2 regions of the Bacillus sp. XF8 genome follow, and region 2 is predicted to be linked to the other one. Evidence: riboswitches for the same ligand, from Rfam matches in the RefSeq annotation. Region 2 holds a riboswitch; the other holds the start of a gene.
The links. Region 2 has a riboswitch for S-adenosylmethionine ahead of J4P91_RS13825 (ECF-type riboflavin transporter substrate-binding protein). Riboswitches for the same ligand answer to the same signal wherever they lie in the genome.
Positions count from the first base shown of each region.

Region 1: it holds a riboswitch for S-adenosylmethionine, as region 2 does, so the genes downstream of both, J4P91_RS21465 (methionine ABC transporter ATP-binding protein) here and J4P91_RS13825 (ECF-type riboflavin transporter substrate-binding protein) in region 2, are expected to answer to the same signal.

Region 1 is NZ_JAGDQK010000037.1:43,797-59,025, forward strand. It holds gene J4P91_RS21405 (peptidylprolyl isomerase) at 1-564, opposite strand, end outside; gene J4P91_RS21410 (GtrA family protein) at 778-1,194, opposite strand; gene J4P91_RS21415 (glycosyltransferase family 2 protein) at 1,187-2,167, opposite strand; gene J4P91_RS21420 (glycosyltransferase family 39 protein) at 2,183-4,477, opposite strand; gene J4P91_RS21425 (response regulator transcription factor) at 4,719-5,405, shown strand; gene J4P91_RS21430 (sensor histidine kinase) at 5,402-6,904, shown strand; gene J4P91_RS21435 (MarR family winged helix-turn-helix transcriptional regulator) at 7,241-7,723, shown strand; gene J4P91_RS21440 (ArsA family ATPase) at 7,802-8,980, shown strand; gene J4P91_RS21445 (DUF3926 domain-containing protein) at 8,973-9,167, shown strand; gene J4P91_RS21450 (HXXEE domain-containing protein) at 9,225-9,710, shown strand; gene J4P91_RS21455 (MetQ/NlpA family ABC transporter substrate-binding protein) at 9,888-10,727, opposite strand; gene J4P91_RS21460 (methionine ABC transporter permease) at 10,748-11,413, opposite strand; gene J4P91_RS21465 (methionine ABC transporter ATP-binding protein) at 11,403-12,422, opposite strand; SAM riboswitch class I at 12,543-12,648, opposite strand; gene J4P91_RS21470 (cysteine hydrolase family protein) at 12,909-13,466, shown strand; gene pruA (L-glutamate gamma-semialdehyde dehydrogenase) at 13,929-15,229, opposite strand, start outside.
Region 2 is NZ_JAGDQK010000020.1:110,459-125,687, forward strand. It holds gene J4P91_RS13810 (YjcZ family sporulation protein) at 1-51, opposite strand, end outside; gene J4P91_RS13815 (energy-coupling factor transporter transmembrane component T family protein) at 214-1,041, opposite strand; gene J4P91_RS13820 (ABC transporter ATP-binding protein) at 1,034-2,734, opposite strand; gene J4P91_RS13825 (ECF-type riboflavin transporter substrate-binding protein) at 2,745-3,293, opposite strand; SAM riboswitch class I at 3,430-3,544, opposite strand; gene J4P91_RS13830 (aspartate/glutamate racemase family protein) at 3,702-4,382, shown strand; gene J4P91_RS13835 (PAS domain-containing sensor histidine kinase) at 4,475-6,259, opposite strand; gene J4P91_RS13840 (Cof-type HAD-IIB family hydrolase) at 6,581-7,441, opposite strand; gene J4P91_RS13845 (cytochrome P450) at 7,653-8,864, opposite strand; gene J4P91_RS13850 (PadR family transcriptional regulator) at 9,005-9,502, shown strand; gene J4P91_RS13855 (DUF1540 domain-containing protein) at 9,601-9,756, opposite strand; gene J4P91_RS13860 (hypothetical protein) at 9,948-10,367, shown strand; gene J4P91_RS13865 (Vat family streptogramin A O-acetyltransferase) at 10,400-11,032, opposite strand; gene J4P91_RS13870 (MFS transporter) at 11,022-12,293, opposite strand; gene J4P91_RS13875 (cytochrome P450 family protein) at 12,571-13,806, opposite strand; gene J4P91_RS13880 (hypothetical protein) at 14,016-14,432, opposite strand; gene J4P91_RS13885 (PQQ-dependent sugar dehydrogenase) at 15,211-15,229, opposite strand, start outside.

The sequences.
Region 1 (15,229 bases), on a different contig from region 2:
TTTTTCACCAGAAGTTGTATCTGTAGATTTCTCCTTTGCCAGCTTAGAAAAATCCGCTCCATCATCCAGCTGTTGTTTGATTTCAGTTGCTTCTTCTTCCGTACTAACCAAAATATGAGATGCTGTCACATATTCATAGTTCGTCTTATTTTCATTATAATAAGCTTTTAGCTTTTTCTCAGACGTCTTGATTCCTTCCGTAGCAGCCTTTTCTTGAAGCAAGCTTATCTCCAATTGTTCTTTAAAAGAAGCTGCATCGGCATATCCATTACTAGTCAATGCTAATTCAAATTCATCATCTGACCCATACTGAGATTTTATTTCATTGAACGCTTTATTTAATTCTTCATTGGAAATTTTATATTTTGTACTCAATAATTTTTCTTCAATTAAACTTTCTAGCACTGTTGCTCCGCTCGATGTTTTTAGCACCTCATATAAGTCATCTTTTGTAATATTTCCGGCATCCGTTTTTACAATTACTTCACTGCCAGAGGATGAGCACCCCACCAACCCAATAGTAAGCGCTAGACTGAAAGATAAAGCTGCGATTGTTTTTTTCATTTTTTTGATCTCCGTTCTATAGTAATATATGTGAAATTTCCTAATGGAATGTGTTTGTTTTTTACGTATACTCTCTTTCATTTGAACTAGAAAAACTTTAATAGCTATTTAAAAATTGAATGGTAAATTTATTTATCAGTATCCCTTTTGACTACGCTTTTGTTGCTAGCAACAAAACAGATACCTAGCCCAGCTGTCAAAATTACTGTTTTTTTAATTTTCATTTGGGCCCACTCCTTTATTGCAAGAAACACGGAACACCCAATATCGGCTTCCTATAAAATTTATTAAACTACCAATCAACGTTGCAGTCACTTTAGAAACAGCCAAAGACTGCTCTAAAGTGTCATGCATACCACTTAGTATTAGAGATACTACAACAAGACTCAAAAGATTAACGCATGTAAATTTCAATGGTTCTTTTACAACTTGTTTTCTTCCTTTTTGTTGGAACGTCCACTGTCTGTTAAGCAAGTAGCTGTTTACTATGCCGCAACTATAGGATATCCACTGGGCCGGGAAAAGCGGTACCCCCACCATGACCAGCAATGTAAAAATCATTATATCGATACCAGTATTAAGCGAACCCACTGCTAAGAATTTCAAAGCTTGTATCCAACTTTTATTCATAAACTACCTCATGATTCGTTGTTGACTTTTCCTTTGTCTGTTCCCCATAGAATTCCCGTATGATATATAAGGGTCTTCCTTTTGTTTCATCATAGATCCGCCCAATATATTCACCGATAATCCCTAGCATAAATAGCATAAAGCCGTTAAAGATTAGCATAATACTAATCATGGAAGGCCAACCTTTCATAGTTGCTTCAGTAAAAAGAGTGAGATACAGAACATACATAAAGTATAGGAAACCCGATCCAGATAGAAGTAGCCCGGAATAAATCGCCAACTTCAAGGGCTTATAAGAGAAAGAAAGAATCCCATCCAAGCATAGCTTTATCATTCGCTTGAGAGGATATTTGGTTTCACCTGCCAGCCTTTCATCTCGAACATATTCAACAGATGTTTGACGGAATCCAACCCAACTGACTAATCCTCGGACAAATCTATTATTCTCGGTTATCCGTTTCATTTCTTTACATACCTTTTGGTCCATAAGACGAAAATCTCCCGTATCCACCGGTATATCGATATCTGTAGAAGCGCGAAGCACACGGTAAAACATGCTTGCTGACCACTTTTTAAACCATGTTTCTCCCTTACGCTTTATTCGTTTTGCATAGACTACTTCGTAGCCTTCTTTCCATTTTTCAATCATTTGCAGAATCAATTCAGGTGGGTCCTGTAAATCAGCGTCAATGATAATAACCGCATTCCCTTTTGCATAATCCATGCCAGCTGTGATGGCAATCTGATGACCAAAGTTCCGGGAAAAATCAATGAGCTTCACTGCTTTATCGCATCTGGCAAAGTCTTTTATAATATCAGCACATTTGTCTTGGCTTCCGTCATTAATGAACAGTAATTCATACGTATCATTCGTATCCTTCATGACCTTTTTCAGTCTCCGGTAGGTTTCTTCAATAACAGCTTCTTCGTTATACATGGGAATTATAATCGAATAACATATATCGTTTCTCATTCTTGCTTCACTCCTTTACAACGTTACTTTATACAAAGTATTTGAGCGTCCAGGACCACCCATATTAACGCTTTCCTTGTCACTGTTTTGCGTTGTCTGCCATTCTTCAGATGGGATTTCCTCACCATTTTCCTGAATCCACTGTGTCACTTCAGAACTTCCGCCTCGCATCCCTTCACCTGAAATGAGGAAGTATTTTACGTTCCCACTTGATACCAATTTTTCTAAATCCTCAACCGTATAAACCGGATCAGAACCAGAAAATCCGCCCATTGTTATCACGGATTCTCCCTTATCTATAATGTAAGGAGCTGCAGTTTGATAGCTTGTTGTAGCAAACAAATATTGTTCACCAGTATTGTTTTTCTTTAAGTATGACAAAGTTTTACTATCTAAACTCTCGCTATCCATTCCTCCTTGCTTGTTTCTTGGCATTCCCGAAGGTTGTCCACTAGTCATTGGCCCTTTCATATCATCTTCTGATGAAGTATTAGATTTATCTTCACGATCTCGTTCGGTCGGAATTTCACCGCCGTCAGGACCTCCTTGTCCATTCATTGTAGGCATCGCTCCTCCTGCGAAACCACCCATGTTACCTTTACCATCAGCCGAGCTCGGTCCCGCCTGTGGCAGCATACTGTTTCCACCATACGTAATCGGTGTAGTAGCCCAATACAATGGTCCAATCAGCAGTATAAGTAATCCTGCAATGCTTACTGCAAGAGGTAACTTTACCTTTCTATACTTAAACAGAACAAGTACCAGAGCAAAGATTATTCCTGCAGACGTTATACCAATAGACCAACCAGTCCCAATTACATCATCATAAGGATGGATAATGTACCATTGGAATCCCGCCGTTCCTACAACTGCAGCCGGCAATAACCAAGATTTCCAACCAGCATTGCTTTTGTAATCTTCAAAAAGCTGTGTCCAACCGGATCCAAACAGAGCTGCAATAGGAGCTGCGAGCATAATCAGATAATAATGATGGAAGAAACCTGCAATACTGAAGAATGCCATTGCCGGGATTAACCATACGAGCCAGAAGACTATTTCTTTATGCTTGGGCGTTATATTGTTTCTTCGTAAACCAGCCAATAAGCTGACACTAGCGATAGCAACAAATGGAAGTAGCCAACTAGCCTGCCCAGACAATTCAGACTGGAACAAACGGAGTAGACCTTTCTCGCCAGTTCCAAAATTACCGCCTGCTCCGCCACCCGGACCACCATTATTACCTCCAGGCTGGCCGTCTCCTTTACCTATTTGAGCTCCTTGGCTATCATCATTGCCGTTTGTTGAATTAACTCCGTTTTCGGTTTCGTCGTTCGTCTTCGTCTCATTGTTATCCTGAGGCGGTTGATATTGATTATTTACATTAGGAGCTCCTTGGTTACTATCATCACTATTTGCCGAGTCAACTCCATTTTCAATACCACCGTTCGGCATTCCCCCATTGTTATCTTGAGGTTGGTGCTGTTGATCGTTCGCACCGGGTGCTCCCCCGCCGCCTCCTTGATTTCCTGTGAGACGAGAAAGTCCATTGTAACCAAACGCTAATTCTAGAACCGAGTTCGTCTCACTACTACCAACATATGGGCGTTTATCTTCAGGAATAGCATCCACAATAACTGCCCATGAAAGAGAAATAGTAAGCATGATAGCTGTTGCCCCAGAGAGTAAACCAATCTTTTTCTTCCAGTTTACTTTGGCAGCCCAAACATAGAAGACATAAAAAGCCGGAAGTACCATATAAGCCTGTAGCATCTTCATATTGAAGGCCAAACCTATTACTGCAAAGGCACCAAAGAGACTCCAAACACTACTACGCTTCACGCTTCTAAATAATAACCAAGTAGCTAGCAAAAGGGTAAATACGAGCATACTATCAATATTGTTTGTTCGGCTCACTGCCGCTGCAATTGGCGTACATGCAAAAGCTAAAGCCCCAAGTCTTGCAGCTGCTAAGCCGAAAGATGGTTTTACTAAAAAATAAATGAGCAGTACTGATCCCACCCCAGCCAATGCCTGCGGAAGAATCACACTCCAACCGTGCAAACCAAAGATATAAGCACTTATTGTTTGTATCCAAAATGTAACAGGTGGTTTATCCACTGTTACAGATCCTGCTGAATCGAGAGAACCGAAAAAGAAATTATGGAAGTTTTGCAACATGCTTGCTACTGTAGTGGTGTAATAAGTATTTGCATACTGATCGGTCCAAATGTTATATCCATTTAAAAAAGCTGCCAATAAGACTATTAATATTAAAGGCACATCTAATCGGTTTTTTAACCGTGAAAACATGATATTACAACTCCTTAATCACTTTATATTTTGAACTAGGCCATGACTGTATTATCATCCTTCAAGCTGAAATGAACTTGAATATAAGCTGAAAGTTTCCTGAATACGTAAAATACCTTTACATTAAGGATTAAATAAGAAGAAATGAAAAAATTTCACCACTAGTTCTGGCTGCTTTCAGCAAATTTTCAGCATAATCGTAGATAATAGTAATAATTACAGCACAGGAGGTATTAAAAAGGTGAATTCTCTTAAAGGAATTAAAATATTGTTAGTGGATGACGAGCCACACATTTTACAATTTTTAGAGATAGGATTGATGAACGAAGGATATGAGGTAAAAAAAGCTGCTGATGGAATAAGTGCTATTAACTTGGCACAAGAATTCCAGCCACATGTAGCAATCTTAGATGTAATGATGCCTGGCATCGACGGGTTTGAAGTGTGCCGTATGATTAAAAAAAGTGGTTCTCACACTTCTGTGATCATGCTTACTGCAAAAGACGAAGTGGATGATCGGGTGAAGGGACTGACGTTAGGAGCAGATGACTATGTCATAAAACCGTTCAGTTTCGATGAGTTACTTGCTCGTATACACGCTCGTCTTCGCAATCAATTTCCGAATCTGTTCGGAGAGGTAATTTACGGTCCATTTAAAGTAGATGATCGTAGAAAAGAATTACTATTTAACGGTAAAGTTTTGGAACTTTCTCCAACGGAATATGAACTGCTTAAATATATTGTAATCAACCATGGAATTGTATTAAGTAAGGGCATGATACTCGATAAGGTATGGGGCTATGATTTTCAAGGAGATGAAAATATTGTAGAGGTGTATATTCGCTCACTCAGGGAAAAATTAAACGATAAGGAACACCAACTCATTCGTACGATTAGGGGAGCGGGTTACCGTGTGGATTTACCATGATTAGACGTATTACTTCTTTTATAAAAAAGGTGCTTTTGCCTCGCTCTCTGCGCCGTCAACTCCTAACGAGAACATTATTTATTTTATCTCTTATTCTTTTGAGTATTGGTCTTTTGCAATATTGGGTGATGAAAGACTTTCTATATAACAACGAGGCTGAAACATTACGAGCAAAGATGATGTCTTTACCGCCAGAAATAGATTTACTTCCCTTTGATTCACAAAATAAAGTAGAAAACCATCCTGAACCTAACCGACCAAAATTCCTGTTTTCACAAGATATTTCACTTGCAGTTATCGGAAAAGACGGTCGTTATGAAGATCTCGCAGAGAGTACTGGAATGTCCTCTCCAAAGCTGTCAAACAAAGATTATACAAAAATATTAGAACAGTTCTCGAGTCATAAAAAAATCGAATATAGAGTAGTACGTAATAAGGAAGGAATAGAACAATTAATAGTATTTAGACCAATTCGAGGCATTCCTGATGGTTCGGATGGTAATTTAGATCAAGCTCCTAATTATATTCTTCAAATCGGAACAGATACTGCTCCTTTACGTGATGTTCTATTTCAGCAACTACTTACCTTCATTGTTCTGTCCGGACTTGCTCTAATTGCCGGTTTAGCACTATATTTACCGGTTCTGAAAAAAACACTTGTCCCTCTTTCTAACATTGTAAACGCAGTGAAAAATACAAATGCGGGTAATTTAGCCGAGCGCCTGCCCACACATCAAGGGCAAGAGGAAATTGATCGTTTATCAGAAACATATAACGGCATGTTAGAACGATTGGAGGCATCCTTTGAGTATGAAAGGGAAACAAAAGAACAAATGAGGCGTTTTATCGCCGATGCTTCTCACGAACTAAGAACACCGCTTACGTCAATTCATGGTTTCTTAGAAGTGTTATTACGAGGTGCAGCAGATCGCCCTGAGCAGCTTTATAATGCTTTAAATAGTATGCATGGTGAATCAAAGCGCATCATCAAGCTAGTAGAAGATTTATTATTTCTTGCAAAGATGGACCGTGAGCCTGGACTACATTTATCGGAAACCAATATTACTAAACTTATTCGGCAGATGGAGCCGCAATTAAGCGTTTTGGGAGGAAACCGACAGATATCATACGATCTAACAGAAGGCATAAAAGGGAATTATGATGCCGATAAGATTAAGCAAGTGATTTTAAACTTATTTCACAATGCAGTTCAATATACTGACCCTGTTAGAGGAAAAATAACAATTTCTTTAATGGTCTTGTACAATCAAGTGGAAATATCAGTACAGGACAATGGTTCGGGCATAGAATCAGAAAATCTTCCCTATGTATTCGATCGTTTTTATCGAATACATAGTTCTAGAACAAGGCAGCATGGTGGAGCCGGTCTAGGTCTCTCTATTACCCAAGCCATTGCTCATGCACATGGCGGAACGGTATCTGTAAAGAGTAAAGTTGGAGAAGGAACTACATTTTTTGTTTATCTCCCGCTAACATAATATATCATCCTCCTCTTTGAATGTTATATTTCAGTCTGTTATTAGAAAAAGGAGAGCACCACGGCTCTCTCCTTTTTCTTAAACTTATCTTGACTCTTATGAAGAATAAATTCTTCATATTACTTGTACTTCTATTAATTAAGAACTTTCCATTGAATTGAACAACTTATTATGAAATGTCATGCAGAATATCCCTTTCTTTTGTATTGCTTTAGCATATAAAATTCTTTATACAAACAGACAGAAAAATCGAAATAAATATTTGACATTTATTTCAACTCAGCATAAAATAAAAATAAATATTACGAACCTCGAAATATACGGGAGTGGAAATAATTGTTGCAATATGAACATTTTTTAGACTTACTGCTAGATAACGCCAAGAAGCTTTTCTATCCAGAAGAATGGGTAAGCCTTGATTTATCACTTTCTAAAACGGAAGTCTTCTGTTTGTTATGGATGGAGCGAAATACAGATATTACGATGACGAAAATCACCGAACTTCTTGATATTCCAATGAGCACAACGACGGGTGTTGTTAATCGTCTTGTCAAAAAAGGATATATTGAGCGCTATCGTAATGAAAGTGATCGACGTATTGTATTAATTCGCTTAACAGAAACTGGCATACAGCTCACCCAAGAAGTGAAACAAAATGCGGCTCACTACTTTAGCATTGTGACGGAAGCTTTATCAGAGGAAGAGAAAGCATTCTTACTACAAATCTTCCAAAAGATTATGAACCACATCGCTACGTCACAACAAAAAACAGAAGAAAAACTTCCTTCACCTAAGATAAAAAACATTCCGATTGAATAAAGCCCTTTATGGGTTTTTATTCAGAAATATATTTCGACATTCGTAATATTCGACTACCGAAACAAAGGGGATATAAATATGAGAATTCTTTTGTATACAGGTAAAGGCGGCGTAGGGAAAACTAGTATTTCAGCAGCAACTGCACTTCAAAGTGCAAAAAAAGGCTTAAAAACATTAGTCATGAGCACAGATCCTGCTCATAGTTTAGGAGATTCATTTGGCATAAAATTATCTTCTGATCCACAAGAAATTCGTGAAAATTTATGGGCGCAAGAAATCAATACAATTTATGAAATGGAAAAGGGCTGGGGAAAATTACAAAAATATATTACGTTGCTGTTCACATCAAAAGCTGCTGATGATATTACAACGGAAGAATTAACGATGTTTCCTGGCATGGAAGACTTAATTAGCTTACTCCGTGTACTCGATTACTATAAACAAAAAACATATGATGTCATCATTATTGACTGTGCACCAACTGGAGAAACTCTTGCCATGTTAAGCTTTCCTGATATGCTCGGCTGGTGGATGGAAAAACTCTTTCCGATTAAAAGAAAAGTTTTAAAAGTTGTCCGTCCTGTTGCACAACCACTTCTGGGAGTCCCTCTTCCTACTGATGATATTATGGATGAATTAACGAATACGCTTGAACAGCTAGGAGAAATGCGTGATATTTTATCTAACCGGGAAGTGACAAGTATTCGCGTTGTTGTAAATCCAGAAAAAATGGTTATTAAAGAAGCTCAGCGTAGTTTTACCTATTTGAATTTATATGATTACAACGTGGATGCGATCATGATTAACCGAGTCATCCCTGATACTGTTACCGACTCCTACTTCCAAGCGTGGAAAGATGCTCAAAAGAAATATAAAATATTAATTCAAAATAGCTTCCAACCACTTCCTATTTATGAAACCCCAATGTTTGAACAAGAAGTAGTTGGCTTACCTATGCTAGAGCGCGTAGCAGATGCTTTATTCAAAGGTGATGTAGAACCAACTGCCGTAAAATTCAACGGGCGTACACAATATGTAAAAAAAGATGGCGATGAATATATTTTTGTCCTCTCTATTCCATTCTCTGATAAAAGTGAATTATCGTTAAATCAAAAAGGTGATGAACTCATCATTCGCGCCGGTTCTGTTAAACGTAACATTACGTTACCTAAAACGTTAACACATTTATCCATTCAAGGAGCGAAATTTGAAGGGGATGTACTAAACATTCATTTTGGAGGTGTGGTTCATGCGTGAGGAATTACTACGACACATCATTCGTAAGAAATTAGAGGTTGGAATGTATATCCTAGGCGAACTACCACCCCCAGTTCAACAATCTGCTAACAAGATGCTAAATATATTACAAGAGGAGCTTTCTTCTTATAAGCAAGAAAAAACACAAAATACGAAAAGCAACTTACAAAGTATTACGATTGAATAATAACGGAGAAGGCCTCTTCTTAGGGGCTTTCCATTCCTTTATGCGGGGGTGATGTATTTGATGAAAACACCCAGTATTAAAATTCCTTCTACTAATCGTATAATTTGGTTTATCCCTTTATTATTTTTCATTCATAATTTTGAAGAATCTATTCGTATGCCTCAGTATCTCACTGATCAATTCTCTATCAACTTCATAAGTCATCAGCAATTTATGATAGCCATTTGTATATTATCAATCCTTGTTCTACTCTTTATTGTCCTATATCAAATCCAAATTATATCGTCTATTTACTGGATTCTTTTCATACAAGGTGCTATTTTCTTTAATGCGGTTCAACATACGATTTTATTTTTCGTTTATCGCTCTTACAATCCTGGGACGATATCAGCATTTGTGATTGTACTATTTTCATTCTACTTATTTTCCTTAATAAGAATAAGAGTTCAAAAAAAGAAACTAGTCCTTACACTTGTTTGCAGTTTACTCTCCTGTCCTGTTATAATCTGGATTACCTTATTTTCAGCTAGTTTCTTTACTTAATCCAATAAAAAAAGACCAGGAAAACTCCTGGCCCTTTCACTCTACCTAACAGACATTGGATTTTATATTATACAGAATTGGAAGGTACAAAATTAGGGTATCGTCTGTTAGGTATGATTATATGTTGAACGAGCTAACAGCGGAGGGGTTCCTACTGTTAGTTCGTTAAACCCGATATTATTTTACGATTTTCTCTAACTCTTCAAGTGAAAGGTCTACTGAAATCGCACCATCTTTTGTTTCTTTCTTAACTGCTTCTACTACTTCTTTTGAATGGTACAATTCAATCACTTTTCTGATTGTTGGATCATTTCTATCTTTCGTACGAGCCGCAAAGATATTAATATAAGGCTTCGCATTTTCATTTTTTGGATCCTCTAAGAAAATAGGATCCTTCGCTGGGTTTAAACCAGCTTGACCTGCAACACCATTATTAATAACAGAAGCTGCTACGTCTTTTAATACACGTGGTGTTTGCTGTGCAATTACCGGAGTAATTTTTAATTTTTTTGGATTTTCAGCAATACCACTTGGATCACCAAATAGACCAAAGTCTTTTTTCAATTTCAATAATCCAGCTGCATCAAGGAGTTTTAATGCACGCGCTTGGTTTGTTGGATCATTGGGAATTGCAATTTCTGAACCATCTGGAATCTCATTTGGTTTTTTATATTTTTCAGAGAATAATCCCATTGGTGCAATTTGTGTTGTACCAACAGCTGTAATATCTAACTTATGTTCCTTTTTAAACTGCTCTAAAAAAGCAATATGTTGGAATGAGTTCAATTCGATATCCCCATCAGCTAATGCTTTATTTGGTGTTGTATAATCCGAAAACTCTACAAGTTTAACTTTAATTCCTTCTTTTTCAGCTTTCTTCTGAAGAATAGTCCAAGCGTCTCCATCCGTTCCTGTTACACCGACGCGAACTACTTTTTCTTTTGCATCAGCTCCACAGCCGCTTAATACCGATACGCTAACCAACGCTGATAATGCAAATGCTAATATCTTTTTCATTTTCTTTCCCTCTCTTCCCTTTATGATCTATGTAAGAATACTTTAGCGAAATAGTTTCCTAAGTTTTGTGCAATTTGTACAAGAATAATAAGTAATACAACTGTCACGAACATAACCGATGTATCAAAGCGTTGATAACCATATGTCATTGCTAAATCACCAAGACCTCCGCCGCCGACAAGACCAGCAACTGCTGAAAATTCGATTAAGCCAACCGTCATAAACGTAACGCCTAAAATTAATGGTGCTAACGCTTCTGGAACAAGAATTTCAAAAACAATTCTTAGTGGTGATGCTCCCATCGCTTGCGCTGCTTCAATCACTCCTTTTGGAACAGAAACAAGATTTGTTTCTACCATTCTTGCAATTCCAATTGAAGCAACCAGCGTCATTGGAAAGATTGCTGCTGCCGTTCCGATTGTTGTTCCGATAACAGTACGCGTTAAAGGACTTAAAGCTACTAAAAAGATAATAAATGGGATCGGGCGAATCGTATTAATGAAAATATTAAGAATAGAAAAAACCAGTTTGTTTTCTAAGAAATTCCCTTTTCTTGTCACATATAAAAGTAAACCTAGGGGTATACCAAGTATTGTGGCAAATATAAGGGTTACAATTACCATCAAGAGGGTATCTCCTGTTGCATCTAAAATGCGTGGCCAAAATACACTCCAATCAACTCGCATAACCTTCAACCTCCCTCAGCTCAACCTGCAATCTTATATGTTGCAGCGCTTTTTGAATTTCTTTCTGTTCACCTTGCAGTTCTACGAGAAGATTTCCAAATAAAACGCCTTGCAGTTCAATAATATTTCCATAGAGTACATTTATATCCACATTATAGTTTTTAGCAATATACGATAATAATGGCTGCCCCGTCTCTTCACCTGTAAATGTTAAGCGGTAAATCTGTCCGCCATTTTGAATTTTCGTAAGTACACTTTCCGGTAAGTGGTCGTTAACAACAGAGCGAACAAAATTTTGAGTCGTCTTTGTTTTTGGCTTCGTAAAAACATCAAATAGCGTTCCTTCTTCAATTACTTTTCCTTTTTCCATAACAGCTACGCGGTGACAAATTTCTTTCACAACTTGCATTTCATGTGTAATCAGAAGAATTGTTAAATTGTATTCCCTGTTTACTTTCTTTAATAGGTTTAAAATTTCTGTTGTTGTTTCAGGATCCAATGCAGATGTTGCTTCATCACAAATGAGAATATCCGGTGATGTCGCAAGTGCTCTCGCAATCCCTACGCGTTGTTTCTGACCACCCGATAGTTGTTCTGGATAGTAGTTTGCTTTATCTTCTAATCCAACAAACTTCAGCAGCTCATTTACTCTTTCTTTTATCTCATTCTTTGGTAATTTCGCTAATTTCAATGGATAAGCAATATTCCCAAACACTGTTCTCGAATTAAATAAATTAAAACTTTGAAAAATCATTCCGATTCTTTGTCTTAGCTTTCGTAACTCTTTCGTTGATAAGGAAGTAATATCTTTATCATCTATTGAAATCGTTCCCGCTGTCGGTCGTTCTAACATATTCACTAAACGTAACAGTGTACTTTTTCCAGCACCACTAAAACCAATAATGCCAAATATCTCACCTTTTTTAACTGATAAGGTTACATCTTCAACAGCGCGAACTGTTTGACCACCTGATTCATATACTTTACTTACATTTTCAAAAGAAATCATTTTCTTCCCTCCTATATGCTGTAACAACTTGAAGCAGAGCCTTGAGGTAAAATAAAAAGCGCCCTTCTTCTTATCCATAATAAAAATAAGAAGAAGAGCACTTATATACTCATTCACATCTTCTCATCTTCCAAGCCTATTAGAGCTTGCTGGAATTAGCACGGTATTAAAAAAACCCGTTGCTGAGGTATCATAGGGCCAGTCCCTCCACCTCTCTGGATAAGAGTGTATCGATTTAATTGTCATTTAATTAATTCTTATTATAAAACTCTGAAAAGTAAGAGTCAACACAAACATTCTAAAATATATTAATTATTTTTCTATTGAAATTTTCAAATAAAATCAGAACACTTTTTCATTACAAAGGAATGAATTTTAACCTTATGTAAAATTCTTCTTCACGCACTCTTTCAGAAAGGAAAATATCCTCTACTAATTGAATAACATTACATGAATACGAAATAAAAACGGAGGACGATAGATGATATGAAAACAGCCCTGTTACTCGTTGACATTCAAAATGATTATTTCCCAAATGGAAGGATGGAATTACGTAACGCAGTAGAAGCTAGCGAGTATGCAAGTCAACTACTTCAGCATTTTCGAGAAGTGAATCAACCTATTTTTCATATCCAACATGTATCTACTAAAGAAAATGCTACTTTTTTTCTCCCTAACACAGAAGGCGTTCACATCCATGAAAATGTTCGTCCATTAAAAGATGAAACGGTTATCCTCAAACACTATCCAAATAGTTTTCGAGAAACTAGCCTTCTAGAGCAATTGCAACGCTTAGAAATTCAACATGTCATTATATGCGGAATGATGACACATATGTGTATTGATGCTACAGCAAGAGCTGCTTTTGATTTAGGCCTTCAATGTACGATTGTGCACGATGCATGTGCTACAAAAGATCTCCTATTTAAAAATGCTACTATTCCTGCTGTTTATATTCACAATACAATTTTAGCAAGTTTGAATGACGTATATGCAGATGTCATGAGTACAGAAGAGTTTTTAAGTTTTAGAAACTCGATCTGAAATAAAAAATCATGTCTCTCACAGACGGAGACATGATTTTTTATACTGTTATTCACAGGTTACCATAACTTGAAGTCTCCCGAACTTGTTTTTACTTTCACCTTATTTTCCTCTGTACCAACTTTTATTATTCCGTATCATTCGATAGACGTCTGTTTTTTCTTAATTTTCTACACTTCATTCCATCATAATTTGTTACAAGTTACGTTACTAAAATAAAAAAACACCACTTTCAGTGAGCAAAACCGAAAGTAGCGTCCTTTTGTCTAACCATAGATTTTCTTTCAAATTGTATTATACAGGAAATTCAAAAAATTAATACAGAAAAATATGACGAATGAATTAAATTTTCTAATGGTTTTGTTTCTTTTCATATTTTAAAGAAAATAACAATTTTCCAATCAACATCTTTCTTACATAAAAAAACCTTCCCTATTAGAGGAAGGCTTTTTCATCTATTTCTTACAGAGTTTCAGAAGTAGTTTTTGCTTGCATGTGAAGTGCTAAATAGTCAGGTCCACCCGCTTTAGAGTCCGTACCAGACATGTTAAAGCCACCGAATGGTTGGTAACCTACGATTGCACCAGTACATCCACGGTTAAAGTATAAGTTACCAACGTGGAAATCTTCACGCGCTTTTTCGATATGTTCACGGTTATTAGAAACAACTGCTCCTGTTAAACCGTATTCTGTGTTGTTTGCAATTGCAAGTGCATGATCAAAGTCTTTTGCTTTACAGAATGCTACTACTGGCCCGAAGATTTCTTCTTTCATTAGGCGAGCATCTTCTGCAACGTCAGCAACGATTGTTGGTTGGATGAACCAGCCTTTAGAGTCGTCACCTTCGCCACCTGCTACTACTTTACCCTCTTCTTTACCGATTGCAACATAGCTCATTACTTTATCAAATGCAGCTTGGTCATTAACTGGTCCCATGTTCATTCCTTTTTCAGCTGGGTTACCTACAGTTAATTCTTTTGTTAATTCAACAGCACGATTTAATACGTGATCGTATACATCTTCGTGGATTACTGCACGAGAGCAAGCAGAACATTTTTGTCCTGAGAATCCGAATGCTGATGCAACGATAGATTTTGCTGCTAATTCAAGATCTGCTTCTTTATCAACAACGATTGTATCTTTACCGCCCATTTCAGCGATAACGCGTTTTAACCAAATTTGACCTGGATTTACTTTTGCTGCGCGTTCGTAAATACGAATACCTACATCGCGTGATCCAGTGAAACTAATGAAACGTGTACGAGGGTGGTCTACTAAGTAGTCACCAACTTCAGATCCGCTACCAGGGATGAAGTTTACAACACCTGCCGGTAAGCCTGCTTCTTCTAACACTTCCATAAATTTCGCTGCTACTACAGGTGTTGTACTAGCTGGTTTTAGTAATACTGTGTTACCAGAAACTAATGCAGCTGTTGTCATACCTGCCATAATTGCGAATGGGAAATTCCAAGGAGAAATGATAACACCTACTCCTAATGGAATGTAAGAGAAACGATTATATTCAATTGGACGGCTTTCTACTGGAATACCGTCTTTTAACTTCAACATTTGACGACCATAATATTCCATAAAATCGATTGCTTCTGCTGTATCAGCATCAGCCTCATTCCATGGTTTACCTGCTTCTTTTACAAGAATAGCAGAAAACTCATGTTTTCTACGACGAACGATTGCGGCAGCGCGGAATAAAATGTCTGCACGCATTTCTGGTTTTGACTTTCTCCAAGTTTGGAATGTTTCAT
Region 2 (15,229 bases):
AACTAATAACGCAAAGCTTCCTCCAAAACCACAAGAACCACCGAAACTCATATTTTCTCCTCCTTTTAGTATAAAGCTAATGGATAATTAATCGTTTATTAACGGGTTCGTATTATACAGTATGTATCTATGTGATTTTGGAGCATGTCTTGATAAAATTAAAAAGACACTCCGCTGAGCGCCTAAATTTTATCCCCATAACAACGAAAAAACTTACAATGGATACCAAAACCCTTTGAAAACATTGAATTTTAGATAAATGGCAAGTAATAAAATTATAATGCCAATAATGAGTCCTATATAATCCTCTTGTTTTGCCTTTGTTGTAAAATACCATGTTCGCTTCTCTTTTTTTCCGAATCCTCGTAAATCCATCGCATTTGAAACGGTATCGATTCGCTCTAAAGATTGAATAACAAGTGGCCAAAAAATGAGTACCCGGTTTTTAATACATTTCCAAAAATTTGCCTCTCCTCTTTCAAATGGTACACCTCTGGCTTCTTGAGCGTGCTTAATCAACTTGTATTCCGCTTGTATATTTGGTATGTAACGTAGCGCAATGTTTATTGCATAGGCAATCTTATAAGGTAAACCAATTTTATATAAGCTGCTTGCGAACTCACTTGGGTGTGTCGTGTATATGAAAATAAGTGTAAATGGTAATAACGTAAAATACTTTAATGAGAGCGTAAGAGCATAGAATAATGTTTCGAATGTAATCGTAGCATATCCAATATGTAAGAATGCAGTACTTGTACCAGTTAACTCAGATCCATGGGTTGGTGTAATTAATAAAATCATCACTGAATTTAGCATACTAAATGTGAAAAAGAAACTAAAAATAATGCCAATTTTTCTTACAGGGATTTTAGCAACCACTAATCCTAAACAACCAATGAAAAACAAGCATAGTAAAATACGAAAATCAAAAAATATAAACGTAAGAGTCATCCAAATTATAAATAATAACAATTTAATTGCGCCATCCATACGATGAAAATATGTATGATTGTCTATATAAAATAAATCTGATTTACTCATAATCCCCCCTCCTTTTTGCTTCCATATACATTTGTACAAAAACTTCTGGGAAAGGAACTTTACTTAATTTTGCTAATGTTGTTAGCGAACTCTCCTGTAAATTAGCTTGTTGTAATATTATGCTGCTTGCTAATACGATTGGAACAGTATCATCAGCAAGTATTTTCCCTTTATGAAGGACAACCGCACGATCTGCATATTCTAAAGCTAGGTTCATATCATGTGTAATAAAAATAAATGATATGCCTTGTGTTGCTAATAGACTTATACAAGACATAAATTGTTTATAATGAAAATAATCTTGTCCTGCTGTTGGCTCGTCTAATATGATAAGCTTTGGATTTGATGTTAAAACTGATGCAATGGTAAGCCTCTTTTTTTGCCCGTAGCTTAACGCTTGAATCGGCCAATTTCGAAATGGATATAACCCACAAACTTGCAATGCATCTTCCACTCGTTTATTTATTTCTGCAATAGAAGCCTTCTGTAATTTTAATGAAAAAGCAACTTCATCCCAAACTGTAGATTGTGTAATCATGTGATTAGGATTTTGCATGACGTATGAGATTACTTCTCCACGCTTACGAATAGACCATGAAGTTATATTTTCATTATCAATTATAATTTTTCCTTCCTTAGCTTTGTTCATTCCCGTTAATATATGGGCAAATGTAGATTTACCTGCACCATTATGACCTAATAATGCTAAAATTTCTCCCCTTCGTATAGGGAGTGTTATATCCTTTAATGTAAAATTTTTGTGAGAATATGAAAATGAGAGATTCTCTATTTGACATAAGATTTCTTTTTTTTGTTGTTTTTTAGAAGCAGTAGCGTTCAACATCCATTGTTTCACCGTTTTATTTAACTTCTCATTATTTAAAGTTTCAATTGGATATATTTCTTCATTTGAAATATTCATTTTTAGATTTTTTAACGCTTCAATATATACAGGTTCTCTTAACCCTATAGTTTGTAAAATATTTGTTTGTAAAATCCTTTTTGGTGAATCGATTGCTACAATTTCCCCTTGTTCTATTAATATGATTTTATCAAGGTCTAATTTTAATATTTCTTCTATTCTATGCTCAATAATAACAATTGTTTTATTTAATTGTTGATGTACCTTTTGAATAAGTTCTACTGTTTTCAAACTACTTATGGGATCTAAATTTGCTAATGGCTCATCAAATAGTAATATGTCAGCATCTGTCGTTAGTAGTCCAGCAAGAGAGACAGTTTGTTTTTGACCACCAGATAATTCATGTGGGCTTCGTGAATGAAATGTATGCATCTGTACTTTCTGCAGTGAGTCCATAACAACAGCCTTCATTTTCTTCTGTTCCACGCAATCGTTTTCTAACGAAAAAGCAACGTCTTCCCCTACAGTTAAACCAATAAACTGGGAGTCTTGATCTTGTAAAATAGTTCCCACATGCTTACTTTGCTCAAAAATACTGCCTTTTCGTGGATCTTTACCACATATTGAAATTCTTCCAGTGCTTGAACCTTCATAGAAAAAAGGGATAAGCCCATTTATACAATGGGCCAATGTTGATTTTCCTGATCCACTTCGGCCGGCAATCAACACTTTTTCTCCTGGATAAATATGAAATGAAACATCCCTTAAAGTAGGCTCTTTTACCCGCTGGTATTGAAATGTAAATTGTTCAAAAGAAATAATCGGATTCATAGTAATATCCCTACTTTTCAATTTTTAAATGTGTATGTTTTTTATTTGCTTTCGCTAATCCAAGTGTAATTGGTAAACCAAGAATTAAGAAAACAAGGACATCTGCAATCGTTGCACCAAGTACTTGAATAACAATTTTATCGAAAGGCTCTCCCATGAGGATAATATCGAAAGCACCGGCAAATATAATTGCAATGACAATCCCAATTAAACCTGTTACAGCAAAATATGAAATATCACGATTATGGAATGTTCCATTTTTTACGCTGAAACTTGTTCGCTTTTGTACAAGTCCCATCGTAAATCCAATAATACCTGAACTAATTACCCATCCCCACCAAATTCCCCATCCAGCAATCGTATCTGTGACCGTATGACCGATAAGCCCGATCAAAAGTCCTGCAAATGGCCCGAAAATTGCACTAAAGATCGTTAATATAGCTATGGCAGGCTTAATAAATGTGTTTGGAGCAATTGAAAACCCCCACAGACCTAGTACACCATATATTGCAGAACCAATTCCGATTGCTACAACTAATTTTGTAGATAATTTGTTCATATGAATTCCCCTCTCATTCTAGTTAGTTTCTATTAGTCCTATGTAAAAAAATACTGAATTATGAGTCTTCACTGCCCTCCCCCCAATAAAAAATGACCTCTGCTATAAGAGGCCATTTGCATATGAATATATGATCCTCTTATCTTTCAAAAGACAATCTGTCCTTTGCGAAATTAGCACCTTCCTATTTGTAGTAAATAAGGGTTGCTGAGGTTTCATAGGGCCGTTCCCTCCACCTCTCTAGATAAGTATTCGTTTGTAATTTGTATTATTGTACTAATGCAAATTGATTTCAATATTTTTCTTATTATTTTTACTTTTATGTGAAATTATCAAACAAATCATTGTATTCTTATCGGAATTATGGAATAATTAACGTTACAAACATGTTAGCGGGAGGAATTGGACATGAAAGTAATTGGATTAATTGGTGGATTAAGTTGGGAATCAACATCTCTTTATTATAAACATATTAATACGCTAACTCTATCTCAATATAATCATAATGCAAAGCTTGTTTTATATAGTATGGATTTTGGTGAAGTGACAAATTTATTACAAAATCAACAATATGAGGAAGTGCAAAATCAACTCGTTCAAGTAGCAAAAAAAGTAGAATATTCTGGTGCAGATTGTATACTTATGTGTTCAAATACAGTACATCAATTTGCGGAAGAAGTAGAACAAGCAATATCTATCCCCCTTCTTCATATTGGTGATGTAAGTGCTGAAGAAATTGTTGAACATGATGTGAAACGGATTGGTTTACTTGGAACAAAACAGACAATGGAACAAGATTTTTACAAAACAAGACTAGCTAATTATGGTATTGAAACAATTATTCCGAAAGAAGAAGAACGAAATTTCATTCATCATGTCATTCTTCAAGAATTAAGTAAAGGCATTATTTCACAGCAATCCAAAGATTGTTTCTTACAAATCATTCAAAAGCTCATTGGAAATGGTGCAGAAGGAATTTTATTAGGTTGTACAGAAATACCGCTACTCATTTCACAGAAAGATCTTTCTATCCCTGTATTTGACACTGCTTTTTTACATGCTAAAACTGCAGTGCAATTCGCTGGATAATAAAGAAAAGAAGCTATCTTACAAATGATAAGATAGCTTCTTTTCTTTATTATTGCCCTATATTAATGGGAAAATAATCTCCTCATTAATCTCTATTGCAAAGCGCCTGTTATAGAGGGCATAGCTGAATGAAAAGTAACCTGCTCACTTTGAAACAGGGGTAAATAAATAGTAACCGATGTTCCTACTCCCACCTCACTCATAATACTAATTCTTCCTTGATGACTTTCAATAATTTTATAACTGAGCATTAACCCAATACCCGTTCCTTTTTCTTTCGTACTATAGAAAGGTTCTCCAAGCCTTTTTATTCTTTCTTCAGGAATTCCTACGCCCTCATCAACCATATTAATAATAACTTCCTCACGCTCTGATTTTTTCACAAAAATAGAGATTTCCCCTCCATCTGGCATTGCTTCAATTGAGTTTTGTAAAATATTAATAAAAACTTGTTTTAATTGATTTTCACAGCAATCAATCATTAATTCTTCTGGTTCTATATGCAGATCAATTTGAATATTTGTCATGATTGCCTTTGTGTTGATTAACGAAACGACATTTCTTAATATCGAACAAATATTTTTCTTTTCAGTTGGAATGACATCAGTCTTTGCAATCGATAAAAACTCATGTAGTATAGCTTCAATTCTCTCAATTTCTGATAGCATAAGATCAAAATATTTATCTTGTTCTTCTTGGTTAATTTGAAATAATTGAATAAATCCTTTAATCACTGTTAACGGATTTCTTACTTCATGAGCTACGCCTGCAGCTAATTGTCCAATCGCTGCAAGTGTATCTGATTTATTCAATAACTCCTCAGTCTTTTTGCGTTCTGTAATATCCCGAACAATTATCATAATTTTATCTTTTAACATTGGTAAACACCTGGCTTCAAAAAAACTAATACTCCCCTTGAGTGTAAGCGGGTATTCGACTATGACTGTCGACTCCTTTTGTTGTACTTGGTGAATTGCTTCACGAAATTGCTGTGCTACAGGTGATGGCAAGACTTCGTAAAACTTCTTCCCCATAAACGATTCTGCAGGTACATAAAACTTAGCTGTTGAACCGGCCTTATAATCTATAATTGTTCCATCAGCTTCAGTTACAAAACACAAATCAGGTAATGCTTTGAAAATAAGCTCTAACTCAGAAGTTTGTTGTTTTAATTGCTCTTCAATTCCTTTTCGATGAGTAATATCAACGCCAACTGCCCAATAACTATAACCAGGTACTGGGAAATGCTCTGAAATATTTGACCACATGATTGTTTTTATTTCTCCATTTTTGCATGTTAAATTCATTTCCCAATCTCGAAAACTTTTTCCGCGAGTAGAAAATTTCTTTTGGATTTGCTTGCGATAGCTTTCATCAGGGTATAGCAATTCAAGTGCTTTTGGATTTCCAACAATTTCTTCCGCAACATAGCCCGTTACAAGCTCGCATTCACGATTCCATAATATGAAATTTCCATCTTTATCGAGAGCATCGACTAAAATAGGCATATTTTGTAAAATGGTATGTAGCTGTTCTTCTTTTTGAGAAAGTAAATGTATATTTTTTGTTTGGTTTTGAAGTTTATTCATTGCACTATCTACAATGAGATTTGAAAGCATTTCGAAGTATTTTTGACAAGTACGGATGTCATTTTTTGTTGAATAAGCAACAAATGATCCAAGATGTTGCTCATGTAAAAAAAACGGAATTTCAATCTTTGTAAGTTGTATATTTTCTTTTTGATCGATACCGAATGAAAAAACACATTCCATATTTTGATCAATAAGTTGATGCGAAATATTTGTTAATTTATAAAATTGTTCTGCCATGGTTTCTATTGTGTTCACATCAATGAGTTCCAATAGCCGAGCATTCATCCTCTTTCCACCTCTATATGTAAAATTAATACCATTTTTTATTCACGCTTCTCCATTATACGAATAATGTTCTCGTAGGTATATAGTAGAAGCATAATTATTCAAATAAATTTTATTTTTCAATAAAAAATTGTTTAAAATGGTGTATAATTCAATTGCCATAAATGTGATATTCACAAATAATTCACAAAATATTCAAAAAAATATATACAATTCTTCCAGTATATTCTATAAAATAAAATGTAATAAGGCTTCTATGAATCTCATAGAATACCTTACCCCTAATAAAAAAGTAAAAAAGAATCCTTGATGGATTCTTTTTTACTTTTTTACCATGACATATTGATAAAGAGCATGTGCAACTCCGTGTTCTTCATTCGATAGCGTTTCATAGTGACAAATCCGTTTAATTTCGTCCACTGCATTTCCCATTGCGATAGATATATGTGCCTTTTCCATCATAGAAATATCATTTAACCCATCACCAATTGCAACAGTATTTTCCACTGGAATATTAAGATGTTCAGCTAAAGTATATAAACCATTCCCCTTTTGGGCGTCACAATGGTTTATCTCTAAATTATGCCAATACGAAGCAGTAATTGCTAGCTCTGTATTATGTTGAAAATGCTTTTTTAACTTTTGTAATTTCTCGATATTATAGGAAAATGGTAAAAGTTTATGCACATAAATCTCTTCTTCTAATATCAGTTTACAACTTTCTGTTATATGAAATGCTGTATGTTCAAGATACAATGCTGCGATGATTTCTAGCTCTTCTTGATCTATATCTTTTTTTGACCTTTTTATCCATTCTATTTCCTGATTTACACTTTCTTCACCATACGCCGGAACGTATACACCTCGATCTGTATATAGTTGATAATACATACGATTTCGTTCAAGATACTCGACAATTTCAAATGCTTGTGTATTTTGAATTGGGTATCGCTTCATCATTTTTTGATCCGTATAAATAAGAGCACCGTTTTCTGCGATAATAGGACATTGTAAATTAGCTTCGAGTAATAGACGTTCAATATCTACTATAGAACGTCCTGTACAAATCACTACTATATGCCCCTGCTCCTGACATTTCCGAATAGCTTCTGCGTTTTCTTTACTAATCATTTTATTTCCGGAAAGAAGAGTTCCATCTAAATCAATTGCGATTAGTTTCATTGTTCCGTCACCACTTTCTATAAATAAACATACTTGTATAAATACACAAACGAGGTATCGTTTCCATGTTCGCATCGTCAAGCACACCTTAGTTATAATTTATGAAAAGCGTTTCAGGTCAAGGGATATTTTTCAGTTCGTTTGAAAAAATCTTAGATATTATAAAAAATAAAAACTCCTACTTAAAATAGGAGTTTTTATTTTTTATGCTTCATTTCTTTAAAAGAATAGGAAGCTGTTTTAACGTTTGTTCATTCTCTAATATACAGTTCGCTAAATGAAAGGATGGAGAAAGCTCTAGCTTTTTAAAATTGCTAATAAATGTAGTTAATGCAACTTCGGCTTCTAAACGAGCAAGTGGTGCACCTAAACAAAAGTGCGGCCCTTTGCCAAATGTTAAATGTTTTTCATTTCCAGGCCGATGTAGATCAAAGCAATCTGCTTGTGAAAATTTATTTTCATCTAAATTGGCAGCACTTATCCACGTAATAATCATTTGACCTTTTTTCATTTTTGGTCCAAATATTGTTGTATCTTCCGTTATAGTACGGGCTAATGTAACTGGGAAGCGATAACGTAGTACCTCTTCTATCGCTTTAGGAGTCAACTCTGGACTTTCACTTAGTTGTTTGTATACCTTAGGTGCATCTACTAAAAAGCAATAAAAGCTATTAATAATAAGGTTTGTAGTGGTTTCATTCCCTGCGGCTAAAAGCCCTAATGAAAATGTAACAATTTCCTCGTCAGTCAATCTTTCTCCCTCATACTCTGCTCTGATCAGATCTGAAATAATATCTTCTTTCAGATGGTATCGTTTTTCTTGAACAATCGGGAGAAGATAGGCTTTAAATTCATGTAAAGCAACTTCTTTCTGCTTATCTAAATCGCTAAACTTCTCTTTACTATATGGCATAAACAAAATATCTGACCACATCTTAATTTTTTTCCTGTCTGTTGTTGGAACACCTAATAAATCAGAAATGACGGTTACAGGTAGAGGTGCGGCAAATTGCTCTACAATATCAATTTCACCATAATTATTCATATCTTGTACAAGTTCATTTGCAATTGCTTGTATCCGTGGCTTCCACTGCTGAAGACTTCTTGGGGTAAATGCCTTTGAAACAATAGAGCGAACATTTCGATGCTCTGGAGGATCAGAAGAGTTTAAATTTACTCTTGTTTCTAAAGGCGGGACGGAAAATTGACGACGATCCCTTCTACTTGAAAATAGGTGATAATCAGATAAAACACGGTTCACATCATCATATAAAAAAACATTCCATACATCTTGCTCCGCATCATAATAGACCGGATGATTTTCCCTCATATGCTTATACCACTCATAAGGATTCCACAGCTCTTCTTTTGTTTTGAGTTTTGAAATTTCATGAACCAAAATCACATTTTCAGGCGAATTCATAGTTCTTTCCTCCCTTTTCTTTTAAAATAAAAAGTAATAGGTAGGCAGTTCAAAGATGTATAGACTAACATATGTTATTTTAACATATATAAAGGAGATATTTACGGATATAAACTTGAGAAAAAATTAGGGGGATACATATGTATGTTGATATTTTACTACTCGCAGAATTAACTTCTGGTCCAAAGTATGGTTATGAAATAAAGAAAAATATTCAAAATCGTCTTGGAGAAAATTTTGAATTGAATCATAACATGCTCTATCCTACTCTTCGTCGTTTTGAAGATATGGGAGCAATTACAAAAAAGATTCATCAACAAATAGGTAAACCAAACCGTAACATTTATGCATTAACTCCTACAGGTGAAGAAATCTTTTATGAAATGATGCGAGAGTTCCCTGAGAAACTAGCTGCTAATGATGCTGAATTTCTTGTACGTGTTGCACTGTTTGAGAAACTGGATTACGAAGCTCGAAAAGAAGTTTTAATGACTCGTCAAAATGTGCTATACACACAATTAAGCTCCATTCAATCTTTAGCTGAAACATCACTTTTTATTTCTGAGGTCGTACAGCATAGTAAATCACGTATTGAACATGAGCTAGCTTGGATTACTTCTCTCATGAAAAAAATATAAAAAATAACAAGAAAAGAAAAAACAATGAATGAAAATGAAATTTATTATCAATACTATAATTAATAAAAGGGCAACCAGCTGCGGTTACCCTTTATCGTTTAAGCTTCAGGAATAAATGTTTTGCAATCAGTTTCTTCCGTTGTAGATGCTTGGTTACCTTTATGACTTACTACATAAATTGCATCTGCGTTACATTTGTTTCCGTTACCCCAATATTTACAGTTATTTACTTCGCATAAAACATCTTGTGCCATAAGTATCACACCTCCTTATTCTTTTATCATTAACAAATTTGGGAGGTATGATACTTCTATTTTTTTCTTTGTATTGATACTACGCTTGCTTAATTATCATGAAAAATTGGACAAGAAAAACATTTTCCTCAAACTTTTTCTCTGTTATATAATTGATTTATTATTTAATAAATCATAAAGGAGATTGTGTAATGAAAGATCCGTGGAACCCTACAACACAAGAAATTATGGAATGGGCCTATACAGAACATGCTGTTTTCCCTGAGCAAGACTGGGACTTATCGGTTTGTACTATCACTAATGCAGCAGAAATTATACTGAGTATTGCAAGTGATACAAATTGTCCTAATCAAACTTTTTTTCTTCATTGTTTATATCTATTAGTTGGAGATGCTATTCGGACTGACGGAAACACATATGATTTACAATACCTTCAAAACATCTTACAAAGTGCAGCAAGTTCAACAAATACAGATATTTTAAAATGGGTTGAACGCTCCAAAACCCTTCTATCTAAACCAGAAACATTTAATTATGATCTTTGGTGTGATGGTGGTTTTGTTTATAAAATTGATAAAGTGAATGAAAAAAAGAGGACTCACCTTTCATAATGGAGTCATCCTTTTTTGCATATTTTTCACACTTAAGCGTCTGATAATTTTTTCAACGCATCCATATTTCCACTTACAATCACATCAATATTTTTAGAAATAGTCTTAATGTCCAAGTCCCACCACTTTATTTCTAACAATTCATTTATTACATCATTTGAAAATCTCTTTTTTATCTCAGTAGCAGGATTACCACCAACAATTGTATATGGTGGAACGTCTTTTGTTATAACAGATTTAGCAGCAATAATGACCCCATCCCCTATTGTAACTCCAGGCATAATCGTTGTGTCCATTCCAATCCATACGTCATTTCCAATTACCGTATCTCCTTTAAACGGTAAATCAGAAAGTGTAGGCGTGAATTTATCCCAGCCATGACCGAAAATATTAAATGGATATGCTGAAAACCCATCCATTCTATGGTTTGCGCCATTCATAATAAATGTAACACCGGGTGCTATACAGCAGAATTTCCCCATAACCAATCGGTCTCCAAAAAATTCATAATGGTATAGTACTTGCTCTTCGAATGTTTCTCCATTTTTCGAATCATAATAAGAATAATCTCCAACGATAATATTAGGTTTTATTATTGTATTTTTGATAAAATGAACACTTTTGTTTCCTTCGATAGGATACTTCACATTCGAATTAGGATTCATGCTGGACAGCACCACCTTCATTTGAAGTTTCTACTACTGGTTTCAAATTATATATTGGCAAAATAAATAATGAACCAATAATAAATAGTAATGCTGTTCCTTCGTACATTGTACTAAGTGAAAATACTTCTTTTAATGAGCCGGCTACACTCATTGTTAACACCATTGAACCTGTAAATAATGGACTTAAAATCCCATTTACTCGCCCAATAAAGTCTGTATCCGAATTTTGAATAATTAGTGTGTTTATCCCAATTTGGATACAAGGAAGAGCTAGGCCACTGAAAAACTGAGCGATAAGTGTGATCCATATATTTGTCGAAAATCCAATGATACCAATGCCAATTGCCTGTGCAAACATCCCTAAAATTAACATCTTTTGCGGAGCGATATTTTTCGCAAATACCATCGCTAAAGCTCCGCCAATGATCATCCCAGCTCCATTTACAGTCAACAGCCATTGTAAGCTTTCTTTTGATAAACCTAATTGTTCTGTCACGATAAAAATCCCGAGTGGCTGAATCAAACCAATCCCTAATCCTGCTGCCATAAAACAAATACCGAGTAATGTTAATGCTTTCTTTGCTTTTACATATTTAATTCCATCCACCATTTCTTGCAGCAAACTCATTTTTTTCTTTTCTTCTTGTTCTTCAACATCTTTTGGCAGAAATAACAAAACTAAAGCCGCAAATAAAAAAGCAATACCTGTCACAATAATAGAAGTGTAAATTCCGAAGGCTTGAAATATAAATGTTCCAAGTATAGGACCTAATACCATGAAAATCGCAAAAATGGTTTGATATAATGACATAGCCAACTGTACTTCTTCTGTAGATAGATGTTGTTTAAATAATTTCATACCTGAAGGCTGTGAAAATTGCGAAAGAATTGCAGAGATAAGTGTAACAAAAAATACAACTTTCCACGTACCAAACATAAGTGTGAAAAGAACTGCAAATACAGATAATGAACTTAAAGTTTCGCACCAAATCATCGTTCTTTTTGGTTTCCACCTATCCGCGAATGTGCCTCCTATAAATGAAAAAATAAAAATTGGTGCAAATTCCGCAACTGAAATCATAGAAATGGCAAACGCATCACCATTCGTCATATCCATTACATACAGCAGTACCGCAAAGTTTCGGATCCAAATTCCAATCTGGAGAAATAATGCTGAAGCAATAATTGCTTGCACAAATCGATTTTTTAATACTACAGACATACTACTCTTTTGTTTCGCTTCTACATTCATAGACATAATAAAGCCCCCTATTCTACATTCTGAACAGGAGGCAGCACCATCATCATATTATAAAAGTCAGTTTATTCGCAGTGCGAAAATACATCCCTTTTACATATAAAAATGTACATACTAATCCTATTCAGAAGAATATTTCGTTTTATAACGAAGATTTCTTAAAAAATAGAATTAGTTGATCATTGGGATGTCTTCACCCTTCCGTTTCGATTTAAAATCACACATACATACTTTATGTAAGTCACCAAACATGTATGCGTGTCTCAATTTATTTATTCTAGAAAGACAATGGTAATTCCTCTAAAGAACGCATTAAATAATTACCTTGCCACTTAATTTTTTCTCGCTCACCGTTTATTTGTATATTAGGCATACGTTTTAACAATGTAGTAATTGCAATTTTCGCCTCTAAACGTGCAAGCGGTGCTCCTAAACAAAAGTGACTCCCAAGTCCAAAGGCAATGTGCCTGTTATTTTTCCTTGTAATATCAAAAACCTCTGGATTTACAAAAACATTCTCATCACGATTCGCTGAAGCTAATGAAATAGTCACCATATCCCCTTTTTGAATTTCTTGATCATGTATCATAAAAGGTTCAGCTGCCCAGCGTGCTGTCGTAACTTCAACAGGAGAATAATAACGTAATCCTTCTTCAATTGCGGAATCAATAAGCTCTGGGTTTTCCTTTAATAACTGTAATTGATCTGGATTTTCTAATAATGCTAGTACTGTATTCGTAATGAGATTCACAGTCGTTTCGTGCCCAGCTACAATGAGTAACATAATCATTGAATAAAGCTCCGGTGCACTTAATTTACTTCCTTCGCTTTCCGCCTGAATCAATGCGCTAACTAAATCTTCTTCTGGATCTTTTCTTTTCACATCAACTAAATATTGGAGGTATGTAATAAACTCAGATAGTTTTTCTTCCGTTTCCATTATTTCCTCTTGTGTTTCAGGTGAAGCAATTACCGCATGAGACCATACTCTAAATTTCTCTTGATCTTCTTTTGGAATACCAAGCATTTCACTAATTACATTGATTGGTAATAGGAACGCATAGTCATTAACAAGGTTTAGAGAGCGTTTCTGTTCGGCATGATCTAATAAATTATCCGCAATATGCTGAATACGTTCATCTAATTGTGAAATCATCTTGGGAGTAAATGCTTTCTGGACTAATGATCGTAATCGATTATGATCGGGCGGATCCGAATTTAACATATGAGTCGTTAAATAGTCTCCATTGTCTACAGAAAGAAATGGATTAATCTCTACTTTTTCAAATACATTTTCAGGGTCTTTCTTTAAACGAGAATCTTTTAAAAATGCTAATGCATCTTCATATCTTGTAATAAGCCATTCAGTACCCAATTCCCCCTTATATACAAACAAAATAGGTTGTAATTTGCGTGATTCCTTATAAATGTCATAGGCATCTTCTTTAAATTCCCGAGAAGCTAACTGAATACCATCTGTTATTTTTTGACCAACCTTGTTTTTAGAAGACATTGTACTCCCTCACTTTCATATATTTGTAAAAATCACTTCAATATATGAATTATAACTTAATAAAAATGCGAAAATTGTAAATTTAGTGTTATGATCTTACTTTAAGTATTGAAAAATAATAAAACGATGACATTTTCAAAAAAATAGGCAAGAAGAATGTCTTTTCCTCTCGCCTACTGAAAGTTTCTTTCCCTCCGTTTATTTTATTGCTAAGCGAAACACATGAAATTGCTAATTTGTTGATATCGGTAACTTACTTTCCGGCGACGCCCGTCTTGCCAAGTGTACCCTGATACTCCATTCCTTCTCACTTCAGTTGGGAAAAACCATAAATCTCTTCCAAAAGGTCCTGGTCGATGTAAACGTAAGTATCCCCATCTTCCTAGACAATTGCACATCCATGATTTTATATTACTGCTTTGTACAGGAGCAGCAAATGTTGATGGTACAGAAGGCGCTTGTGATGGTGGTGGTGACGTTGGAGCGTCTTCAGCATCATCAGGTCGATATTCTTCATGCTCAGTTTCTCTTACTTCACTAGATGGTTCATATCCAAAGTTGTGTGGATTATAATACGGTGTTTGATTATACTCTACATATGGAAAATACGTTGGTTGATTATACATAGAAAAAATCACCTCTTATGATTTATCACTCTATCCATTCATATGTCGTATCGTTTTTATATGTAGCTTATTTATATAGCCCAAAATAACGAGGAGATTTTTAAGTGTTCAATCAACCCATCTTCTCATCTTGAAGTAAAAAAGACTCCTATTAATAGGTAATACTGAATCTAAAATATTTAAAGAAATATAAGTATTACTACACGACGAAGCATGTTGTTTAAAAATGAAGTTTTAAGGTGTATCAACACTTTGCTGGATACGTTTATTTTTTATGACTTCTTCTTCGTTTTATCACTACTATGAATTTGAAATAGAGTCACGATGTTTCTATAATTTTTTAATAATAAATTAGTTAATAATAAAAGACTACATACTATACGTGAAAGAGTATAAAACAATAGAAGTTTTTATTGGAAAGTACCCCACTATTAGGAGAAGTTATTTAAAAACTTATGGGGATTTATGTAAGGCGTACAGAGCCTGTCCCCAAAATAGTGGAGTGCCCCATAACCATCAAGCTAAAATTTTATAGTACCCAAAGAACAGAATTAAATGCCTTTATTAGTCCAACACAAATAAACCTCATGGATAACATGAGGTTTATTTGATTCGCAGTAAAACTAATCCTTTTACTATTTTCTTTTCAGAACTACATTTTTGAACAAACTTTATATCAAAGCTACAATTCACTCTATTTTAAAATTTTTTCCTTCTTTGTCTTTATCGTCATAAATGCATGACAAATACTCCAGCCGTCGAATTTTATAATTATAAATCACGGAACAATTTCAAAA